Regions from separate parts of the Paenibacillus sp. 22594 genome, predicted to be linked through region 3. Evidence: riboswitches for the same ligand, from Rfam matches in the RefSeq annotation. Region 3 holds a riboswitch; each other region holds the start of a gene.
The links. A riboswitch is a leader RNA that binds a small molecule or an ion and turns the genes downstream of it on or off. The one in region 3 is predicted to bind cobalamin.
Positions count from the first base shown of each region.

Region 1: linked by a shared signal. The riboswitch ahead of ACTJKB_RS24890 (hypothetical protein) and the one ahead of metE (5-methyltetrahydropteroyltriglutamate--homocysteine S-methyltransferase) in region 3 are both predicted to bind cobalamin.
Region 2: linked by a shared signal. The riboswitch ahead of ACTJKB_RS16785 (DUF4430 domain-containing protein) and the one ahead of metE (5-methyltetrahydropteroyltriglutamate--homocysteine S-methyltransferase) in region 3 are both predicted to bind cobalamin.

Region 1 is NZ_JBQENA010000009.1:178,797-185,306, forward strand. Features, by position in the region: gene ACTJKB_RS24855 (ASCH domain-containing protein) at 1-177, opposite strand, end outside; gene ACTJKB_RS24860 (hypothetical protein) at 362-661, opposite strand; gene ACTJKB_RS24865 (hypothetical protein) at 758-1,753, opposite strand; gene ACTJKB_RS24870 (immunity protein YezG family protein) at 1,902-2,216, opposite strand; tRNA gene ACTJKB_RS24875 (tRNA-Thr) at 2,403-2,474, opposite strand; gene ACTJKB_RS24880 (sugar phosphate isomerase/epimerase family protein) at 2,607-3,383, opposite strand; gene ACTJKB_RS24885 (MTH1187 family thiamine-binding protein) at 3,421-3,729, opposite strand; cobalamin riboswitch at 4,104-4,335, shown strand; gene ACTJKB_RS24890 (hypothetical protein) at 4,370-4,588, shown strand; gene ACTJKB_RS24895 (anaerobic ribonucleoside triphosphate reductase) at 4,644-6,510, shown strand, end outside.
Region 2 is NZ_JBQENA010000004.1:588,470-594,979, reverse strand. Features, by position in the region: gene ACTJKB_RS16800 (GAP1-N2 domain-containing protein) at 1-2,234, shown strand, start outside; gene ACTJKB_RS16795 (GNAT family N-acetyltransferase) at 2,506-3,414, opposite strand; partial or broken gene ACTJKB_RS16790 (IS4 family transposase) at 3,537-3,694, shown strand; cobalamin riboswitch at 3,761-3,965, shown strand; gene ACTJKB_RS16785 (DUF4430 domain-containing protein) at 4,149-6,510, shown strand, end outside.
Region 3 is NZ_JBQENA010000002.1:468,578-475,087, forward strand. Features, by position in the region: gene ACTJKB_RS08840 (ABC transporter ATP-binding protein) at 1-11, shown strand, start outside; gene ACTJKB_RS08845 (ABC transporter permease) at 1-1,935, shown strand, start outside; gene ACTJKB_RS08850 (DedA family protein) at 1,950-2,573, shown strand; gene ACTJKB_RS08855 (undecaprenyl-diphosphate phosphatase) at 2,730-3,590, shown strand; cobalamin riboswitch at 3,793-4,006, shown strand; gene metE (5-methyltetrahydropteroyltriglutamate--homocysteine S-methyltransferase) at 4,152-6,440, shown strand.

The sequences.
Region 1 (6,510 bases), on a different contig from region 3:
ATGCCGTGCCAAAGCCGACTGGATCGGCTCCTGCCTGCAGGCGGATTTGTCGATCCCCATCCCGGCATGAATAGCCAGCTCACCACGGTATGCTGTTTGCCAGGAACGGGTCTCGAACTGCTTTTCCTTAAGAGCAATTAAGGTGGCCCAAGGCTGCCGGACCGTGAGACATTTCATCTTGTGCCTATTCCCCTCTCCAGAAGAGCAAAAAACGCAGCCTCCCGAACATCCGGAAAGCCGCGCCGCCTATTGTTTATCGGGATGCCGGCGAAGGAGCATGAAGCCCCTGCCTGCGCATTGTGTGTGCTTTCTACTACTGTATTGTATGACTCTATGGGGTTCTATGCAACTTTTACTGTCGTTATTGGTAAAACAAATGATGGATAAACTCCGGAACCACCCACGCATGAGGATTGACAATCACCCTGAATATGGAAAGGACGAGCGAAAGAGGTTCACTTATACCTATATCCGCTCCGCCCCAGCCGGGTTGAGAAGAAGGTTTGGAATCATCAAGTCCATACTTTTCTATCAGCCTTTCTTGGATGCCGCTGTCTGTAGTTATCGTTCCGCCATCCGCCGCATGGGCAGGTCCGGGCTGTAGAAGCATTACGAAGACCACAAGCAGACTTGTAACAATTAGTATGTATTTACGCCACATCTACCGTTTCCCCGTTTCCGTTCTATTTTTTCGAAGGCTTCTCCATTATTGAGATCTCACCTGATGAATAATCCAGAAAATATGCTGTTTGTGATTTTAAATTGTAGTACAAAAATTTCGTGGCACCATTTTTAGGCCAGTCCTGTTTTTTAAAATTATAGCTCCTTCTTGAGAAAACAAGGACCATGTGTGTTCAATTAAATCCCCTACAAATACTTGACCGTTAATTAGTTCTGTTTTCCACCCGGAAATGTCACCATCTTGTTTAAAAACTTCTTTTATAGAAGCAGTTTCCTTTGTAGTTGATTTATTGATTAAACGAAATACCTTTTGAGCATCATTGGCTGAGGGGCGGATTACATTTCCCGGTATTGCCTGATAGGTATAAGAGGATAATGCTGCAAGGTAATTACCGCTAGTTTTAATTAAGAAATCAGAATTAAACTCCTTGAGCGAAGTTTCATTCTTTGTATAAAGATAGACCATTTTAACGAAATAATCATCCCTCATTATACCTTGCGCATGGTACTTAATGGCCAAATTAGGATACCCCTCAAATTCCCAATCCATTACTGATACACTTTCATATCCCATATCAACGATCTTTGCGTTGTAGCTCACACTTGGTTTAGTCCAAGGGTATTGATACAGGCTAAAGGAATTGTTAGATTGAACCATTATTCGTTCGTTTGTTGTGCCTGTAGGAGCTACCCATTTGATTTTATCTCCCACATTTTCAAGAGCGATCTCAGTCTTGCTAATAAGATTTCCGTTAAAAGAGAATACTGTTTTTGAAATTTTATTTCCGTTTCCTTTTTGAAGCAGCACTATTTTTTGAGGATTTTTTATAACCTCTATATCTAGGATCGTATTTGAACCATCCGAAATATTTGTGGTTATCTTTGTCTTTAAATCAACTATATCTGCTTTATTATTAATATAGTCAACCAGTGTTACTACATTTTCACTAACATAGACCACATCCGTACGGTCGTTACTTGGCGGTAACTCAGTGGGATGGGCATAGGACTGATCAGCAGATACCATTAATCCTATAGTCATAGCAAAAATAACAAAAATTCTCTTTACCACAGAGAAATCCTCCTATTCACACAATTTAGCATCCTCTTACATGACGCTAAAATAAAGAAAAAGTTGCAGAAAAGTAAATTTTTTCTGCAACACAATTATAAATATACAATTCCCCTAGTGAGTACTACCGTTATGGCTTTCTGGGAGATTAATCGGCCTTTTGTTTTAAATACTCATCTAGATACCTTTGGTGAAAACCATCTGTAGGATGTAAACCTAGAATTTCATATTTCCAGATTGTACGCTGTTGTGAAGGGGAAAACAAAACTTCATCATAATTATAATCGATATTAAACTTACCTGATTGGTTTAAATACATAGTTAAATTTGTCCATTGTTGAGGGTTGCTTTTACTGTATTCCGCATTAAGATCAACGAAGTACTCTTCTAATTCACTGCACAAGCGGTCATAAATGCGCTCATCTACTCTATAAATCTCAGGAATACTATGGCTATATATCAACTCATTTTTGACTCATCAGGGATAATCCCTACAAGTTTATTACCTATAAGTTGATATAAGTCTTCACTTTTCACAGATGTGTTAACCTCCAACTTGATTATATATAGTTACAGTAGTAGGTTTATCATAAAAAAACGCAGCCCCCCGAAATCCCGGAAAGCCGCGCCATGATTGAGTTATTAAGGATGCTGGTGAAGGGAATTGAACCCCCGGCCTACGCATTACGAGTGCGTTGCTCTACCCCTGAGCTACACCAGCTTAAAGCTTTTTTTCTGTCAAACAAAATACATTATACCCCGTCTGGGGAAAAACGCAACCCATTCTTTCACAGTGCTGCGACCGTAATTTCTACAGGACCCGCGCTGCGGAGGGGAATCGAGTCCCTCAAAGTCATCCCAGCATTCCCCGTCTGCGGAAGTAATCCAGTGCCAGCCTTGCGCTCTCCAGAGAAGAAGAAGCAAAGACCTCCTGCTCCACAATATAGTGCCGAATGCCGGCGTCATCCGCAGCCTTGAAGACACTCTCGAAGTCGACCTGGCCCTTCCCAAGATCGGCTTCTTCATGGCCCGCGCCAAAATCCTTGATGTGGACCAGCGGAACGCGCCCGGCGTAACGGGATACATATTCTGCCGGTACGGCACCGCCTACATGCACCCAACCCAAATCAAACTCAGCCACCATATGCTCAGCCGGAATCCGCTCCAGCCAGATGTCGATCACAGCCTGCCCGTTGACCTGCTTGAACTCAAAGTCATGGTTATGATAGCCGTACTTCAGACCCGCCGCCCGCACAAGTTCAGAAGCCTTTTCAAAGAAGGGCACCAGTGCAAGCACATCATCCAGTGCCGGATGCTGCGGAAGCGGCGCCGAAGGCGTGATGATATACTCCAGCCCCACCTCCCGGGCATATTCAATCTCTCTCGATAATGCCGATTGCATCTTCTCCAGACTGCTGAAATCCAATCCGACATGTGCCGAGGGAGCCGCCAGCCCCAGCTCATCCAGCGTTCTGCGCAATTCGGCAGCCGATACGCCGAAATAACCAGCAAATTCTACCGACTTGTAGCCGATCTCCGCCACTTTGCACAGTGTGCCCAGAAAATCCTTTTCGGCCATATCCCGTAGTGTATACATCTGTATCCCGATCTGCTGATTCATTGCCGCCATAGAGGACACGCTCCTTGTGTGCTGTAATTATTCAGAACTATTCCGCCTGCAGCTTGCGCTCCACCGATTCTAGTTTGCTGCGGCTCGTAGAGGCTTTGTCGCGGCGGTCATCAATCTTAAGCGAAGTAGAGACACGCTGCGCACCTGCTGTGAACGGGGACTCATGCAGCGCTTCTACAGCAGCCAGAATCCGCGTGAGCGGTCCTTCAATAATCGTGCCCATGGATGTCAGTTCGTAGGTAATGCCTTCCACCGTCTCCAGCACCCGCTGCATATCAGCCACGTAGCTGCTGAGGCTGGTGCTGCCTGTGCCGATCGGAATTACGGTTACTTCACCAATCGCCATTCTGAAATCCCTCCTACTATAAAATATAAAAAAATCCGTTATATAAGTCTTCAGTCCCTTCTATTGTAACAACTCCTGTCTACCGTCACAAATCGCCTAAAGTCCTAACAACCCTCCGCAAGAAATCCCGTGATTGTACTCACCGTATATATGGAGTCTTTGTGGCGGTTTTCGGGCCAATGTTTGAATCAAATTCGGCAAAATTTGTCGTTATTCTGTGGATTACCTGTGGATTAATTGTGGACGAACACGGGAACATCTGTGGACTAACTGTGGATCATCTGTGAGTAAATCGGCTGAATCCGCCCCCAGCGCGGGCTCGCAAAAAAATGTTTACAAACACAAGATATTGGGTTATTTTTATCTAGCGACAACAAAATATAGTGGAAACAGGTGCTTCGCCTCTATAACGAGCGCTGAAGCTTAATAGGGAAGCGCGGTGCAAATCCGCTGTGGTCCCGCCACTGTAACCGGATGTTCAGCAGGCTTCCACAAGCCCTGCGGGACAGTATCTGGAGGCTCACGCCACTGAGGGCATTGCCCCTTGGGAAGGCGCCTCCGGAATTCACCGGAAGCCAGGAGACCTGCCTGTTTCCGGGCACCATCATTTACGCCTGCGAGGAACAGGAGAGGTGTCCGTATGCGGCCTGCAAAAGCAGATTTAGCCTTCCCCCAGGATGGGAAGCAAAGGCTGCCGATACCTGAATGCGATAAGCCTTATCGCGTTCAGGTATCGGCTTCTGCGGGAAAGCTTCTTTCCATGGAGACCATCCGCAAATATCCGGTTTCGGTTATTTGTGTTACGCATCCGGGCATTTTCCGCCGTCCTCGGCGGAAGATGCTCTTTTTACTGAGTTAACGGGTGTCTTATTACTATCAGGACGTTTTTTATATACGGAGAGGAGAGCTGCACAATGACGTTGCTGGAGAAACGGTACAACGGTGGACAAGATGCACAGGAGGTTATGTTAGAGGAACTCATCCATTTGGGGCGCGATATTATCGACAGCCGGGATTTGGATCTGCTGCGCGAGAATGCCAATTTGAACGGAGAAAGCTTTTCCGGCAAAATGAGTAAGTTCGGCAGTGAGTATTCCAAGTGGTATGCCCGCAACTTCACAATGCCGCCGCAACTGGTACAGGCTACCCTCGATAACGTAGTGTATGTCCATGATCTGGACCAATACGCCATCGGAACCACCAACTGCATCTTTATCCCGTTCGAGCGTCTTCTCCGCGAAGGCTTTAACACTGGCAACGGCAGTGTGCGACCTCCGAACTCGATTATGACCGCGATGTCACTTGTGGCGATTATTTTCCAGTCTCAGCAAAATGCCCAATACGGCGGCGTATCCGCCAACAAGCTGGATTATGACCTGGCCCCTTATGTGACCAAGTCCTTTGCCAAGCTGTTCCGCAAGGGACTCGAATATTTCGAAGAAGGACAAGCTGGTGAGCATCTTGGCGAAGTCACTATGAGCCGCAGCGATCTGTCAGAGCTGTATCCGCGGGCCTTCCGCTTTGCGCTGAAGGAGACGGAGAGCGAAACGCTGCAGGCTGCAGAGAGCATGATACATAACCTGAATACGATGTCCAGCCGCTCGGGCGGCCAGATTCCTTTTACCAGCATCAACTATGGCACGTGCACCTCTCCCGAAGGTCAGCTGGTGATCAGCTCGCTGCTGACCGCAACGATGAACGGACTCGGCAGCGGCGAAACGCCGGTATTCCCGATCCAGATCTTCAAATGCAAGCAGGGCGTGAACCAGCAGCAGGGCGATCCGAACTATCACTTGTTCCTCAAGGCCGCCGAATGCTCCGCCCGCAGACTGTACCCGAACTTCGCCAATCTGGATGCGCCACTCAACATGCAATATTATGATCCGGCCGACCCGGATACTGAATTTGCAACCATGGGCTGCCGCACACGGGTGCTGGGCGACCGCTTCGGACGCAACCACTGCTCCGGCAAAGGCAACCTGTCCTTCAATACGCTCAATCTCGTGCGGCTGGGACTGGCTTACGGCACCGCCACAGGACGCCGGCTTGCCGCGGACGAGAACGGTTTCTATGACGATCTGAACCATTACATGGACATCGCTCTGGAAGGGCTGCTCCACCGCTTCCGCATCCAGGCTTCCCAGAAGGCCAAAGCCTCTGACTTCATGATGCGCGAAGGCGTCTGGGAAGGCGGCCAGGACCTGGCTCCCGAGGATTCTGTTGGCGAACTGCTGAAGCACGGCAGTCTGTCGATTGGCTTCATCGGCATGGCGGAGTGCATGAAGGCCATGTACGGCAAGCATCACGGCGAGGACATGAAGATCCATGCCAAGGCGCTCGCTATTGTCCGCCACATGCGGGAATACTGCGACCGCAAGAGCGAGGAACTGAACCTCAACATCACTCTGTTCGCCACACCTGCTGAAGGGCTGTCCGGTAAGTTCACCAAGGTGGACCGTAAAGTAATTGGTTCCATTCCGGGCATCACCGACCGTGAATACTATACGAACTCTTTCCACATCCCGGTCTACCATGAGCTGAGCGCTGCGCAGAAAATCAGCCTGGAAGCCCCGTTCCATGAATACTGCAATGCGGGTGCAATCTCTTATGTGGAGCTGAATGGTAATGCACGCAGCAACCCGGCGGCTTTTGTCAAGATTATCCGTTACGCGCTGGAGCAGCAAGTCAGCTATTTCAGCATCAACCATCCGGTGGACCGCTGCTCGAACTGCGGTTACGAAGGCGTGATTGGCACCAATTGCCCTTCCTGCGACGCGCATG
Region 2 (6,510 bases), on a different contig from region 3:
AGCTGGCCTGGAAAACACTGAAGCAGCCGGAACGCGGACTGGAAGATTTCGCACATTTTGCCGATTCGCTGCTGCCCGGGGAGAGCGTGGAGCGCAAGCTGTCGCTCGCGCTGTACAACGAGCTGGCGGTATTCTATGAGATCGAGCAGGGCAATGAAGATCTGTATACAGAGAACAAGCAGGCGGTGCTGGGCGGATTGCTGTCCTACTTGAAGCCGGAGGGTGCGCTTACCTCGCGGGTGCGGCTGAACGATATGTTCCTGGAGCGGTTTGACCGCGAATATGACCTGATCCGGCAGAAAGGCATCCCTGTGCCCGAGATCATGGAGCAGTTTGTGGAGTATTTTACGCTGAAGGGCCATAATTACCGGGTCAAGATTGTCGATTATTTTATCAACGGCATGCTCAATGCCCAGTCTGCTGGCCGTGAAGATGCACTGGCAGCAGCTTACGGTATGATCGAGAGCAATGATGAGCTCAGCGCGTCTTTCTTCAAAAGAGTGCTGGCTCAGCCCATCTTTCGCCGGGCGCTGCTGGAGCCTTACATGGAGTCCCGGCTGTCTACAGCGGCAAGGTCTGCTGACATTTTGCGCTTTGTGGTACACTTTGGCAGGTTCCTGCCGGAAGCGCTGCAGCAGTCGTTTGTCCGCGATACCGTCAAGGAGTACCTGCTGGAGAAGCTGCAGCGGGAGGCTGATCCGGTAACGGCGGTAGCAGCGATCCATGATTCCGTGGACAAGGCGGAAAAGGAGCGCCGCAGAGGAAGCGGGCTCTATCCCGAAGCCCTGTCGCTGCTGGAGGAACTGATGACGGCCGCAGACCGCTTCCTGCTGAACCGGGTCTCGCTGGACGAGCTGACACAGGAGCAGCTGCTGGAGATATCTTTTCTGCGCTACCGCGAGGTTACCGACTGGCAGCCGCCGCTGGATGCGATTACCCGGCAAAAGGCGAACGCCCTCCGGGCAGCTTACCGCTGGTTCGGGGAGGAGAAGCCGGCAGAAGAGATTTTTGCCGGACTATCGCCCAGAGAGCTGGATGATGTGCAGCTGCTCGGACGGCGCTGGCTGAAGGAATCGCGCAATATTGAGCCGTTCGAACGTGTGCCGCTGGCCTTCTATCACAGCAGTGAGCGAACGGATGGACCGCTGGATTATGAGACACTGATGGAACTACTAAAACGCAAGGCGGGCGACGACAAAGAGAGAATCTACCGTTTCCTGGCCTGGTCGCAGGGCAATCCGCTATTTTCTATTTCGAATAAAAAGCTGTGGCCCGGTTACCGCCGGGCCATCCTGAAGTATTTCCTGAGCAGTGACCGCGAGGCGTTCAAAAGCCGCGATTTCCGCAAAAACTATGCCGCCGCCGCTGGCCCGGCACTGCAAAATGTATACAACGAAGCGCGCTCCCAGCTGGCTTCGCCGCTGGCGCGGTGGGTCAGCCGCAGCCGATTTCAACTCCTGATCTCCGGCAGCGTGCTGGGTATTGTGCTGATCGCTGTAATGATCGCGTTCAGCCTGCTCCGGCCGGACCCTGCGGACACGGCCCTGCCAGAAGGCAGCGCGCAGCCCAGCGCCACAGGCGGGGCTGCTGCTCCAGCTCCCGCCACCGTCCGGCTGGGCCGCGGGACAACAGGCGGCAGCCTGGTGTTCAGCTTTGCTGCTGCCGCCGACTGCTCCGCCTTCAAACCGGCGGAGATCAGCGTGGTGTCCTCCGGCGATGTGACGGAGGACTACAAGATCACGGCGACGACAGGCAGCTGCCTGGTCGTGTCGCCGAAGCCGGGCGCCGATGCGAGTGCGCCGGCCGGGTCTGACAGCGGCGCGGATACAGCCGCTGGAGCCGCAGGCAGCGCGGAGGCAAGCGCGCCTGCAGGGACTGACGGCACCGACACGGGTGCCGGACAGGAGACCGGCGCGACTGCGAGCGCTGTTGTGAAGGGGGCCGCGGGCGGGAACGCCAGCGCGGCCACGCCTTCTCCGGCGGCGGGGGGCACCGCGCCGGCAGCTCCCGGAGCCTCGGGAGCGGTGCCGGAGGCATCCGCGTTCGAGGTGACCGTGCAGCTGGAGGCCGGCGCGAAGCTGGCCGCAGGCGACATGATTATCGCCGGGGAGTACAAGCTGATCCTGCAGCCGGCTTCGGGCAAGGCAGCAGTCAGCACCCCGAGCGCCGGGGCGGACACCTCTTCAAGCGCTGAACCTTCGCCTAAGGCAACTGGTGATACGGACAGCGAATGATGCGTGGCAGTAGAATATGTTTTCAACACATTATCCTGAACAGCACGATTAGCCATGAGTGTGGGGCGCGTGCAGTTCGGGATTTTTGCTAATTTATGGTGTATATGAGTTGAACCCGGGAAGTCGAACGCTGGGCGTGTTTTAAAGTATCAGACCGACCCTGGAAATTGAAACAGCGACAGTAAAGGACAAGAAAGTCCTAGACTGTCGCTGTTTCATTGAATGCTAACGTTCTACGTTAGAGTTAAATATGACAAAGAAAAGTATAACTCTAAGCATGTGCTAATGCAGGTACACAGAATTTTGAGCTTGGATCTAAAGTAAAGTTAGACTTTATAAAAAGCATATCACCGTTGTTGTCCATCCACTCGTACTGTACGTTCTCAGGCAATTGATCTGGTGTGAAATGAAAATGAATATATTCTGTTTGCTCATTAGCAATACGCTTAAGTAGGCGATCTAAATTAACGTCACATTGACTAACTACATCATATAAATTTAGGTTATGACCTTCTTGTTGATAGACGATAATAGCCTCGTCCTCTTGCGAATAATATATTGATTCGGGAAATACTTTTATAGCGTAAAACATAAAGAGTCCTAGGTTATTAATAACACCAAATTGTTCTGAAACAGGTCGGCGAGACAAAACCATTCTTTTGATAAATGCCAAGTCTTCTTTATGGGAACAATTCAACTTGCGCAAGGTGGTATCCGCATTTGGAGTGGGGTGATATTTAAGTTTGATTTGGGATTCACCAACGGCTTTAAATCCAAATATTGGATAGAAATCAATTACACTGCTATTAGCGAATAAGAAGAAGAAATCACAATCTTGCTCGTAAAAATCTAGAACGTGCCTCATCAATTTTCCAGAAAGTCCTTTCCCTCTAAAATCCGGATGAGTCATAACTGTTCCAATTTGAATCGCTTTTTTATTAAATCCATTTATCATCAAGTCCATTTTGCTAACTGATACATTGGCAATGACTACATTATCTCTGATGAAAGAATGGCATATATAACGATCATCCCAGAATCCTTTCTGATACCAATCTTCAAAGTTGATATCAAAAACCAAAGTCGCTAGTTGATTAAAACTATCCCTGTAAACTTTGCTATCTTTATAATCGTTAACTAGGCCGATGTTATCAATATCTATATTTTCACTAGAAAACACAAATATCCCCCCATTGTCTTTATGTTCACACTACCACGGGAAGCTTTAATATATAAGGGTAAATATAAGGTATAACTAAACTATCCCAAGACAGTTTATCGTAGCGTGTAGCCAGTCTAGTTTTGAGTGTAGGATTCACCGCCGACTACGTATTTATGATAGTTGCTTTACGCAAGCGCCTCTGCTTCGTCAGCTCACCGTCAGAGGTTTTTCCGTGATTGGCATGCTGAAAGAGATGAAACAGCGCTATCTGGTGCAAGGAAAGCGAAACCGCCTACGTCCACTATGAAACAGCTTGTCTATAGACATACAAGGGAATACTGGATATGATTATTGATATTAAAATTTAATAGGTTATGGAGAAGGTGCCGGTTCTGCTTCGCAGAAACAGAATCGGCTTAAAAGGGAAGCACGGTGCAAATCCGGCGCGGTCCCGCCACTGTAAATGCGGAGCGGCTCTTAGAGCGGCCACTGTCCGGATATAAGGATGGGAAGGCCAAGAGCAGCAATGAGGCATAAGCCAGGAGACCTGCCTTTTTCGTGAACGTTTCTATTCTTCGTGGGGTAAGAATGCGGAACATATACAGATGGATGGAGTCCGGAGCTTAGGACAGCCGCAACCTTCACTTTGTATTCTTCCCGGGCCGCCCTGAACAAGGGCGGTCTTTATGTTGTTAAGGTTACCCCCTGCAGTGCACTACAATCCATTTCATTAAAAAGGAAAGAGGTTGACGATGAAGACATTGTATTCTGCCAAGTCTTTTATACTTGGTCTGGTCTTATTACTGGTTATTTCGATTACAGGTACCGCTGTGGTTCCGGCGGGACAGGCTTTTGCTGCGGCAGGAGCCTCCGCTAACAAGGTAACGAATAGTGTTGCAGACGCTGTGTATGAGGCTGACCATTCTGCGGACGGAGAAGCCGCAGCGGCACTAACCGCAGCAGCTTCCGGGGGACAGGTATCGGTCTCGCAGGCAACGTATACAGCTGCCGAATATATTATCAGCGGCGGTGTGACCTCGGAGTGGCAGGCGATCGGCCTGGCCCAGGCGGGCTACCGGGTGCCGGAGAGCTATGCCCAGTCGCTTGCACAGAAGGTGCAGGCTGCGGGAGGTATCTTCCCGAACGTTACGGATTATGCGCGGATTGTGCTTGCCGTGCGGGCGACCGGCGGGGATCCGGCGAATTTTGCCGGCAGCGGTTCGGGGGCAGGGTACAATCTGCTGGAGCGCATCTACAACAGTGACAAAATCAGCGGCCAGTCGCTGAATGCTCCGGTATATGCACTGCTGGCACTTGATTCCGGAAGCTATACGCTTCCCGGGGATGCCAAATGGAATCAGACAACATTGTTAAGCGAAATTCTATCCAAGCAAAACAGTGACGGCGGCTTTGCTCTGTTCCCGGGGGCGAGCGATCCGGATATGACGGCCATCGTCCTGACCGCACTCTCTGCTCATAAGAATGACCCGGCTGTTGCGACAGCCGGACAAAAAGCCGTAGCCTGGCTGGCTGCCAAACAGGACGCCAGCGGTGGTTACGGGGACAGCAGCGAAAGTGTGGCTCAGGCCATCATTGCCCTGTCTTCTTATGGCGTAGACCCCACCAGTGACGAGTTCACCAAGAACGAAGCAGATCTGGTCAGCCGACTTCTGAGCTTCCGGCTGGAGAATGGTGCCTTTGCCCATAATCAAGGCGGCAGTGCCAATGTGCTGGCCACGGAACAGGGACTCCAGGCGCTGGTGGCCTACAGCTTGTTCAGCGGTGGAACGAACGGAAAACTGTACGATTTTTCCAAGCCGGCACCGCAGAATCCGTTAGTCTATGTGCCGCTCACGATCGAAGGCCCTGAGCAGACACTGGGTCAGGGCAGCGCATATGCGGGAAATGTACTCGAAGCGCTGGACAAAGTAGCTGCAGCGAACGGACTGACGGTTACGAACCCTTCCGGTAACTATGTCACGGGTATTGGCAGCATCTCTGCCGGGACCTATGGCGGGTATGATGGCTGGATGTATGCCGTTTCGCGCGGTGGTGAATGGGCAAGCGTCGATGTAGGCATGAAAGACTTCAAGCTGAAGGAGTCGGACAAACTGCTGGTTTATTATGCCGGCAGCGATACACAGCTTGTAGATCAAGTATCCCTTTCCAAGGTGCAGCCTAGAGAGGGTGAAGCTTTTACCGTTACGGTCACCCAAAAAACATGGGTATGGAATAATTCCACATCCACTTCCAGTCCGGTAACCTCAGGCGCTGCCGGGGTACAGGTGACAATTGGGGATCATACGGTCACAACAGATGCAAAAGGAACTGCAGCCTTTACCGGAGGGATTTCAGCAGGTGATTATACGCTTGCTGTGACCGGCTACGCTCCGGGGAAGGCCCCGGCAGTTGCGAAATATACGCAGTCTTTGAAGATCGCTCCCAAGAATGTAGCGGCTTATCTGTCGGTTGAAGGACCGCAGGGGCCAGTCATTGACGGTGCGCTGGAGGCGTATAATACACTGGAAGCGCTGAAGAAGCTCGCCGAGTCCGGCAATATTCCGCTGAAGATTACAGAATCTTCTTTTGGCAGCTATGTCTCGTCGATCAACGGAATAGAGAGCGGCACGTATAAGGGCTATTGGAGCTTTGCGGTGCAGCGGGGCGGCGAATGGATCTACCCGTCTGTCGGGATGGGGGATTATGTACTGGAGGCATCCGACCGGGTGCTGGTGTATTATGCCGGTGCGGATACCCAGGTGGTGGATACGGTACAGGTCAGTCCAGCGCAGCCTAAGCCGGGGGAAGCTTTTACCGTTACCGTGACGCAAAAGAAATGGGTGTGGAATTCGGCCACATTCAACAATGATCCGGTAACCTCCCCGGCGGCGGGTGTACAGGTTACCATTGGCGGCAAATCCGTCACTACAGACAGTCAAGGCACAGCCAGCTTTAAAGACGGTCTGCCCGGCAAAATATACACACTGGCGGTAACCGGGTACGTTGCCGACAGCACGCCGAAGATTGCCCGCCATGCACAATCCTTGAAAATAGCCCTGAGCAATGTGACCGCTTATCTGTCCATTGAAGGGCCTCAGGGGCCGGTGGCCGAAG
Region 3 (6,510 bases):
TTCGCTTATAGGAATGTAGCACGAAATAAGCGGAAATATGCCGCGTATTTTGTCAGCAGCGCGTTTTCGGTCATGGTCTTCTTTCTGTGCGCACTGTTCATTTATCATCCGGCGATTTCACACGATATGATTATGGGAACAACGGCAAATACGATGATGGTGGCCGAGGGAATTATTTATGTCTTTTGTTCTCTGTTCGTTCTAGTATCGGTAGGCTCTTTCCTGCAGTCACGGAATCTGGAGTTCGGGATTCTGCTGATGCACGGAATGACCAAACGGCAGCTGAACCTGATGGTATTTCTGGAAAATATGATGATTGGCGGATCTGCCATCCTCACCGGCACGCTGCTGGGGCTGCTGCTAGGCAAGCTCTTCCTGATGATCGGGTCCGGGTTTCTAGGCATCCCCCCACTTACATTTCACTTGTCCTGGCAGGCGCCGGTGCTTACCATCTGCAGCTTTGTTTTGCTGTTCATGCTGATCTCGCTGTCTACTTTTGTTTTTATAAGGAATGAAGCACCGCGCGGCCTGTTCCAGGGCGGGCACAGAGGGAATGCGGAGCCAAAGGTATCCAAGGGGCTGGCGCTGATCTCAGGTCTGTTGCTCCTCGCCGGGTATGGTCTGGCGGCTGCCACGACGGCCGCAACTGTAGAGATCATGATGGTTCCAGTGGTGCTGATTACTGTATTCGGCACGTATCTTTTCTACACCCAACTCAGTCTGTATATCGTGGGAATGCTGCGGAAGCTGCGCCGCTTCTATTGGAAGCATACGCATATTCTCACGTTCTCAGGTCTTTCGTACCGGTGGAAGGACAATGGCCGGATGTTTTTTATGGTCACTATCGTATCGGCGGTTTCCTTTACCTCGGTGGGAGTCTTCGCATCGATCCACACACTGTCGCGGGAGCTGAAGCTGGATTATCCGGCGGCTGTCGGCTATGTAGCCAAGGGCGGGGGGCACGCTTCCTCGGAAGAGAAGGACCTGAGGGGGATTACTGCAGAGCTGGAGCGGCTGGGTTTGACTTACGAAACCCTGCGGATTCCGCTCAAAGTCGCGGCGGTCGTTTCACAGACAGGTCCCGACCATACACATCAGCTGCCTCTGATGTCTTACAGTAATTACAAGCTTGCTCTGGAGCATGCGGGCTTCAGCTCGAATGAAGCGCCGCTGGAAGGCAATGAAGGCCTGGTGATGATCGGTTCCCAGCGCGACCGGAGTCTGACCGCAGAGCGCTTCAAAGCAACATATACGCTCAAGCAAGGAATCCAGATTGAAGAGACCGGCTATACGCAGCATGTGCCGGTTGCCGAATATCTGCTGCCGGAGCTGGATGGCAGGGGAGGCGGCGATTTTAGCGGACTGGTGATCAGCGACAGTCTGTACAGCCGGGTGATTCCTGTGCAGCAGGATTGGTATACCGGCTTCTATGTGGATGATTTTGCCCGGACGGTGGGGGTGGCTTCAGAGCTCGCTGCCAAAGGGAAGGTTCCCTATGAAGAAAAGTCTGCTTATGCCGTCGTGATCAGCGGAACCTTATTTGAGATTCAGCGCACGCTGTACAGCACCATGCTGTTTGCTTCGCTGCTTGTCGGAACCGTCTTCTTCATCGCTGCCGGCAGCTTCCTCTACTTCCGTCTTTATATGGATCTGGATCATGACCGCCTGCAGTATTCCACCCTGTCCAAAATGGGTCTGACCGACCAGGAGCTGGACCGTATTGCGACGCTGCAGCTGGCACTCATGTTTTTCATTCCGGTGCTGCTGGCGGTTCTGCATAGCCTGTTTGCTTTTATTGCGCTGCAACGGCTGTTCTATCTGTCCATCGCTGCCGAGACCGGAGCAGTGCTGACCAGTTATCTGGCTGCCCAGACACTGTACTTCTTCTTCATCCGCAGCCGCTATTTGCGCAACCTCAAGAAAAATCTCATCTAGATGGAGGGAATCGAATGAAAACCTGGATTACAGATATTATGGAGCAGTTCGGATATGCCGGTATTTTTCTGATGCTGGCGCTGGAAAATGTCTTTCCTCCCATACCTTCAGAGGTCATCCTGCCCTTTGGCGGGTTTATGACTACAACCTCCGGACTCACGATACCGGGTGTGCTCATTGCCTCTACGGCGGGTTCTTTGCTGGGTGCAGCCATTCTGTATTGGATCGGCCGGATGCTGGATGTCAGCCGAATGGAGCGGATCGTGGACCGATATGGAAAATGGATACGGATCAAGAAAAGTGATATCCGCAAGGCCGATGCCTGGTTTGACAAATACGGCTACTGGACGGTGCTGTTCTGCCGGATGATTCCGCTGGTGCGCAGCCTGATTTCGATTCCGGCAGGGATGTCGGGAATGAAATTCGGATTGTTCATGTTGTTTACAACCATCGGCACGCTGGGCTGGAATACACTGCTGATCCTGCTGGGTGCTGCCCTCGGAGAGTCCTGGGAGGACATAGGCGGGTATATAGAAGCATACTCCAGCGTGGTCTACGCCCTGATTGCCGGAGGAATTCTCGTGCTGGGACTGATGTATTTGCGTAAACGCCATACCGCCGGCAAAGCCCGCGGCTAACAATATCAACCATGTCTATGCTTCCGAAGCGAGTTTTGAACGAAGTGATTTCATAGATGTGATGCTCACAAAACTAAGTTTATGCTTCCGAAGCGAGTTTTGAACGAAGTGATTTCAGTAGATGTGATGCTCACAAAACTTTTAGGAGGAGATTCTATGGAGCTTTTGACTATAATTAAAGCAATCATATTGGGTATTGTTGAAGGTTTGACTGAATTTGCTCCGGTATCCTCCACGGGTCATATGATTATTGTCGATGATATGTGGCTGAAATCGCAGGAATTTCTCGGAAAATACACAGCGAATACGTTCAAGGTAGTGATTCAGCTGGGCTCCATCCTGGCCGTGGTGGTGATTTTCCGCAACAGGTTTATTGATCTTCTGGGTCTGAAGCGGTTCAGCCGCAAAGAGCTGACAGCGGTGCCGGAAGGGCAGCCTGCAGTGGAAACCACGGGACGGCTGAAGCTGGCACAGGTGCTTGTGGGTCTTATCCCTGCTGGGGTGCTGGGTTTTCTGTTCGAGGATTATATTGATGAGCATCTGTTTTCGACCTCAACGGTGCTGATTGGTCTGGTCGTCGGAGCGATTCTAATGATCTGCGCAGACCTTTTCGCCCCCAAAAAGATCAAAGCGGAGAGTGTCGACCAAATTACATATAGGCAGGCGCTATCGGTCGGTCTGATCCAGTGTTTCTCGCTATGGCCAGGGTTCTCCCGTTCCGGATCAACGATCTCCGGTGGTGTTCTGCTCGGAATGAGCCACCGTGCCGCTGCCGACTTCACCTTCATTATGGCGGTGCCGATTATGGCTGGAGCCAGCCTGATTTCACTGCTGAAGAACTGGCAGTATTTCACTCTCGATGCGCTGCCGTTCTTTATTGCCGGGTTCATCAGCGCCTTTCTGTTCGCGCTGCTGTCCATGCGTTTCTTCCTGAAGCTGATCAACCGCATCAAGCTGCTGCCGTTTGCGATTTACCGGATTGTTCTTGCTGTGGTGGTTTATCTGGTTTGGTTCTAGAATAGAAAAGAATAATGCGGGCGGTGCCTTCCTTGGAGGGTATCGCCTTTTTGTCATGAGGACTGATCAAGATTCAGATGCCCAATCGGGCAAAAAGCTGCTTTGCTATAGCGAATGTGTATAGCTGGAATCGGCGGAATCTGTTGCAGATGGTAAAAAGGGTACAGTATGATGGCATCAGACTAAAGGATGAAGTTTTGAAAAGCGAATATAGGAGACAGGTGCCGGACGGAGTGAACGTAGCTTTTGTCCAGCTTAATAGGGAAGTTCGGTTCGAAACCGACGCGGTCCCGCCACTGTAACGGAAGAGTTCCAGCTAAATGTGTCACTGGCAGACAGGTAGATCCAGCCGGGAAGACTTGCTGAAGAACGATGACTCCGATAGCCAGGAGACCTGCCTGACTCTGAAGCACTGCAGTACCTACGGAAGATAGGGAGGTGTTCGGACGTTATTCCATTAAAAAGATCAATGGGCGTCTTTCCCTATGGCTTATTTTTCGGGAGAGGCGTCTTTTTATAAGAACAAACAACAAATCGCGAACAGATGAGGAGCAGATCTCAATGACAACTAAATGGATCACCAGCAATCTGGGATACCCGAGAATCGGCAAAAACCGTGAATGGAAAAAAACGCTGGAGGCTTACTGGTCCGGCAAAATTGGCGAGCAAGAGTTCCGTGCTGAAATGGCGGACATTCAGCTTCAGCATCTGCAGTCGCAGCAACAGGCTGGTATTGACCTGATCCCGGTGAATGATTTCACCTTCTACGATCATGTGCTGGATACAGCTGTCATGTTCGGCATTGTGCCGCCCCGTTATGATTATGACGGCGGAGCGGTCCCGCTTGATCTATATTTCGCCATGGCCCGCGGCAATGCTGCTGCCCCGGCCTGCGAGATGACCAAATGGTTCAATACGAATTACCATTATATCGTGCCGGAGATCGGCAGCCTTACACCCCGGCTGACTGAGAACAAACCGCTGGCCGCCTACCGCTTTGCCAAAACGCAGGCAGGTATTGAAGGTAAAGCGGTTATCGTCGGACTTTATACTTTCCTCAAGCTGTCCAAGGGATTTCCGGCTGCGGAAATCGGGGAGGTTGCTGCCCGCTTCCTGCCGGCTTATATTCAGCTGCTGCAGGAGCTTCAGCAGGAAGGTGTAGCTTGGGTGCAGATTGACGAACCGGCCATCGTTATAGGACTGAACGAAGGAGAAATTGCCCTGCTGAAGACCATTTATGGCGAGATTTCCGCTGCAGTCCCCGGCTTGAATCTGATTCTACAGACTTATTTCGAAGCGGCTGAACCCTTGGAAGCCTTGCTTGAGTTGCCGGTACAAGCGATTGGACTTGACTTCGTCCACGATGGCGGCGCGAATCTGGAGGCGATCGAACGACTTGGCTGGCCGGAAGATAAATGGCTGGGTGCTGGCATTATCGACGGCCGCAGTATCTGGCGCGCAGACCCTGATGCCAAGCTTGGACTGATTGAGAAGCTGGCTCTTCATGTACCGCTGGACCGGCTGATTCTTCAGCCATCCTCCAGCCTCCTCCATGTACCCGTAACGGTGCAGAGCGAAGGAAAGCTGAAGCCTGCCGTGAAGCAGGCACTGGCCTTCGCCGACGAGAAGCTGGCAGAGCTTCGGCTGCTCGCCGCAGCCGCAGGCGGTGACAACGGAACGGCCGAGGCGGAGCTTGCAGAGAGCCGGGAAGCGCTGGCTGTCTTCCGCGCACTTCCTGAACGCGGCCGCCGGGATGTGGCGGAGCAGGTCCGCCGTCTGGACGAACTTCCGGACAGCCGGAGCCTGCCGTTCGCAGAGCGAGTGCAGCTGCAGCAGGAGAAATGGCGTTTGCCCCTGCTCCCGACTACAACCATCGGTAGCTTTCCACAGACGGCTGAGGTTCGTCAGGCGCGTCTCAAATGGCGCAAAGGGGTATGGAATGAGGAGCGCTATGATACGTTCGTCCGCCGTCAAATCGCCGAAGCAATTACACTTCAGGAGGAGCTTGGCTTGGATGTGCTGGTGCATGGTGAGTTTGAGCGGACGGACATGGTCGAGTTCTTTGGCGAGAAGCTAGGTGGTTATCTGTTCACCCAGAATGGCTGGGTGCAATCCTATGGCTCGCGTTGCGTGAAACCTCCCGTGATCTACGCGGATGTCGCTTTTATCCATCCGATGACCGTCAAAGAAAGTGTCTATGCCCAGTCTCTGACGAAGCTGCCGGTAAAAGGCATGCTGACCGGACCGGTAACCATCCTGAACTGGTCTTTCGTACGCGATGACCTCAGCCGCGAAGAGGTAGCGAAGCAAATTGCCCTTGCTCTCCGTCACGAGGTCCAGGCGCTGGAGGATGCCGGAATCGAGATGATTCAGGTGGATGAACCGGCCATCCGCGAAGGGCTGCCGCTGAAGGCTGAAGACCATGAGTATTATTTGAATTGGGCTGTACGGTCCTTCCGGGTGGCCACGAACCATGTGAAGGATACTACGCAGGTTCATACGCATATGTGCTACAGCGAATTTAATGACATGATCGGGGCGATCTCGGCCATGGATGCGGATGTGATCTCCATTGAGACTTCCCGCAGCCATGGGGAACTGATTACTGCTTTTGAAGATCATGATTATGATAAAGGCATCGGACTGGGCGTCTATGATATCCATAGTCCCCGTGTTCCGGAAGTAGCGGAGATGACGCAGAATATTGAGCGCGCACTGCGTGTACTGGATGCCGGACAATTCTGGATTAATCCAGACTGCGGACTGAAGACACGCGGCTGGGAGGAGACGGAGGCGGCACTTCGCAACATGGTGCTGGCTGCAGGCAACGTGCGGAAGAATAACGCTTGATAATCATTCTCAATCTTGCTAGAATGAGAAAAAGAATAGAAGGAACCTGGACCAGGCTTCCTTCTTATCC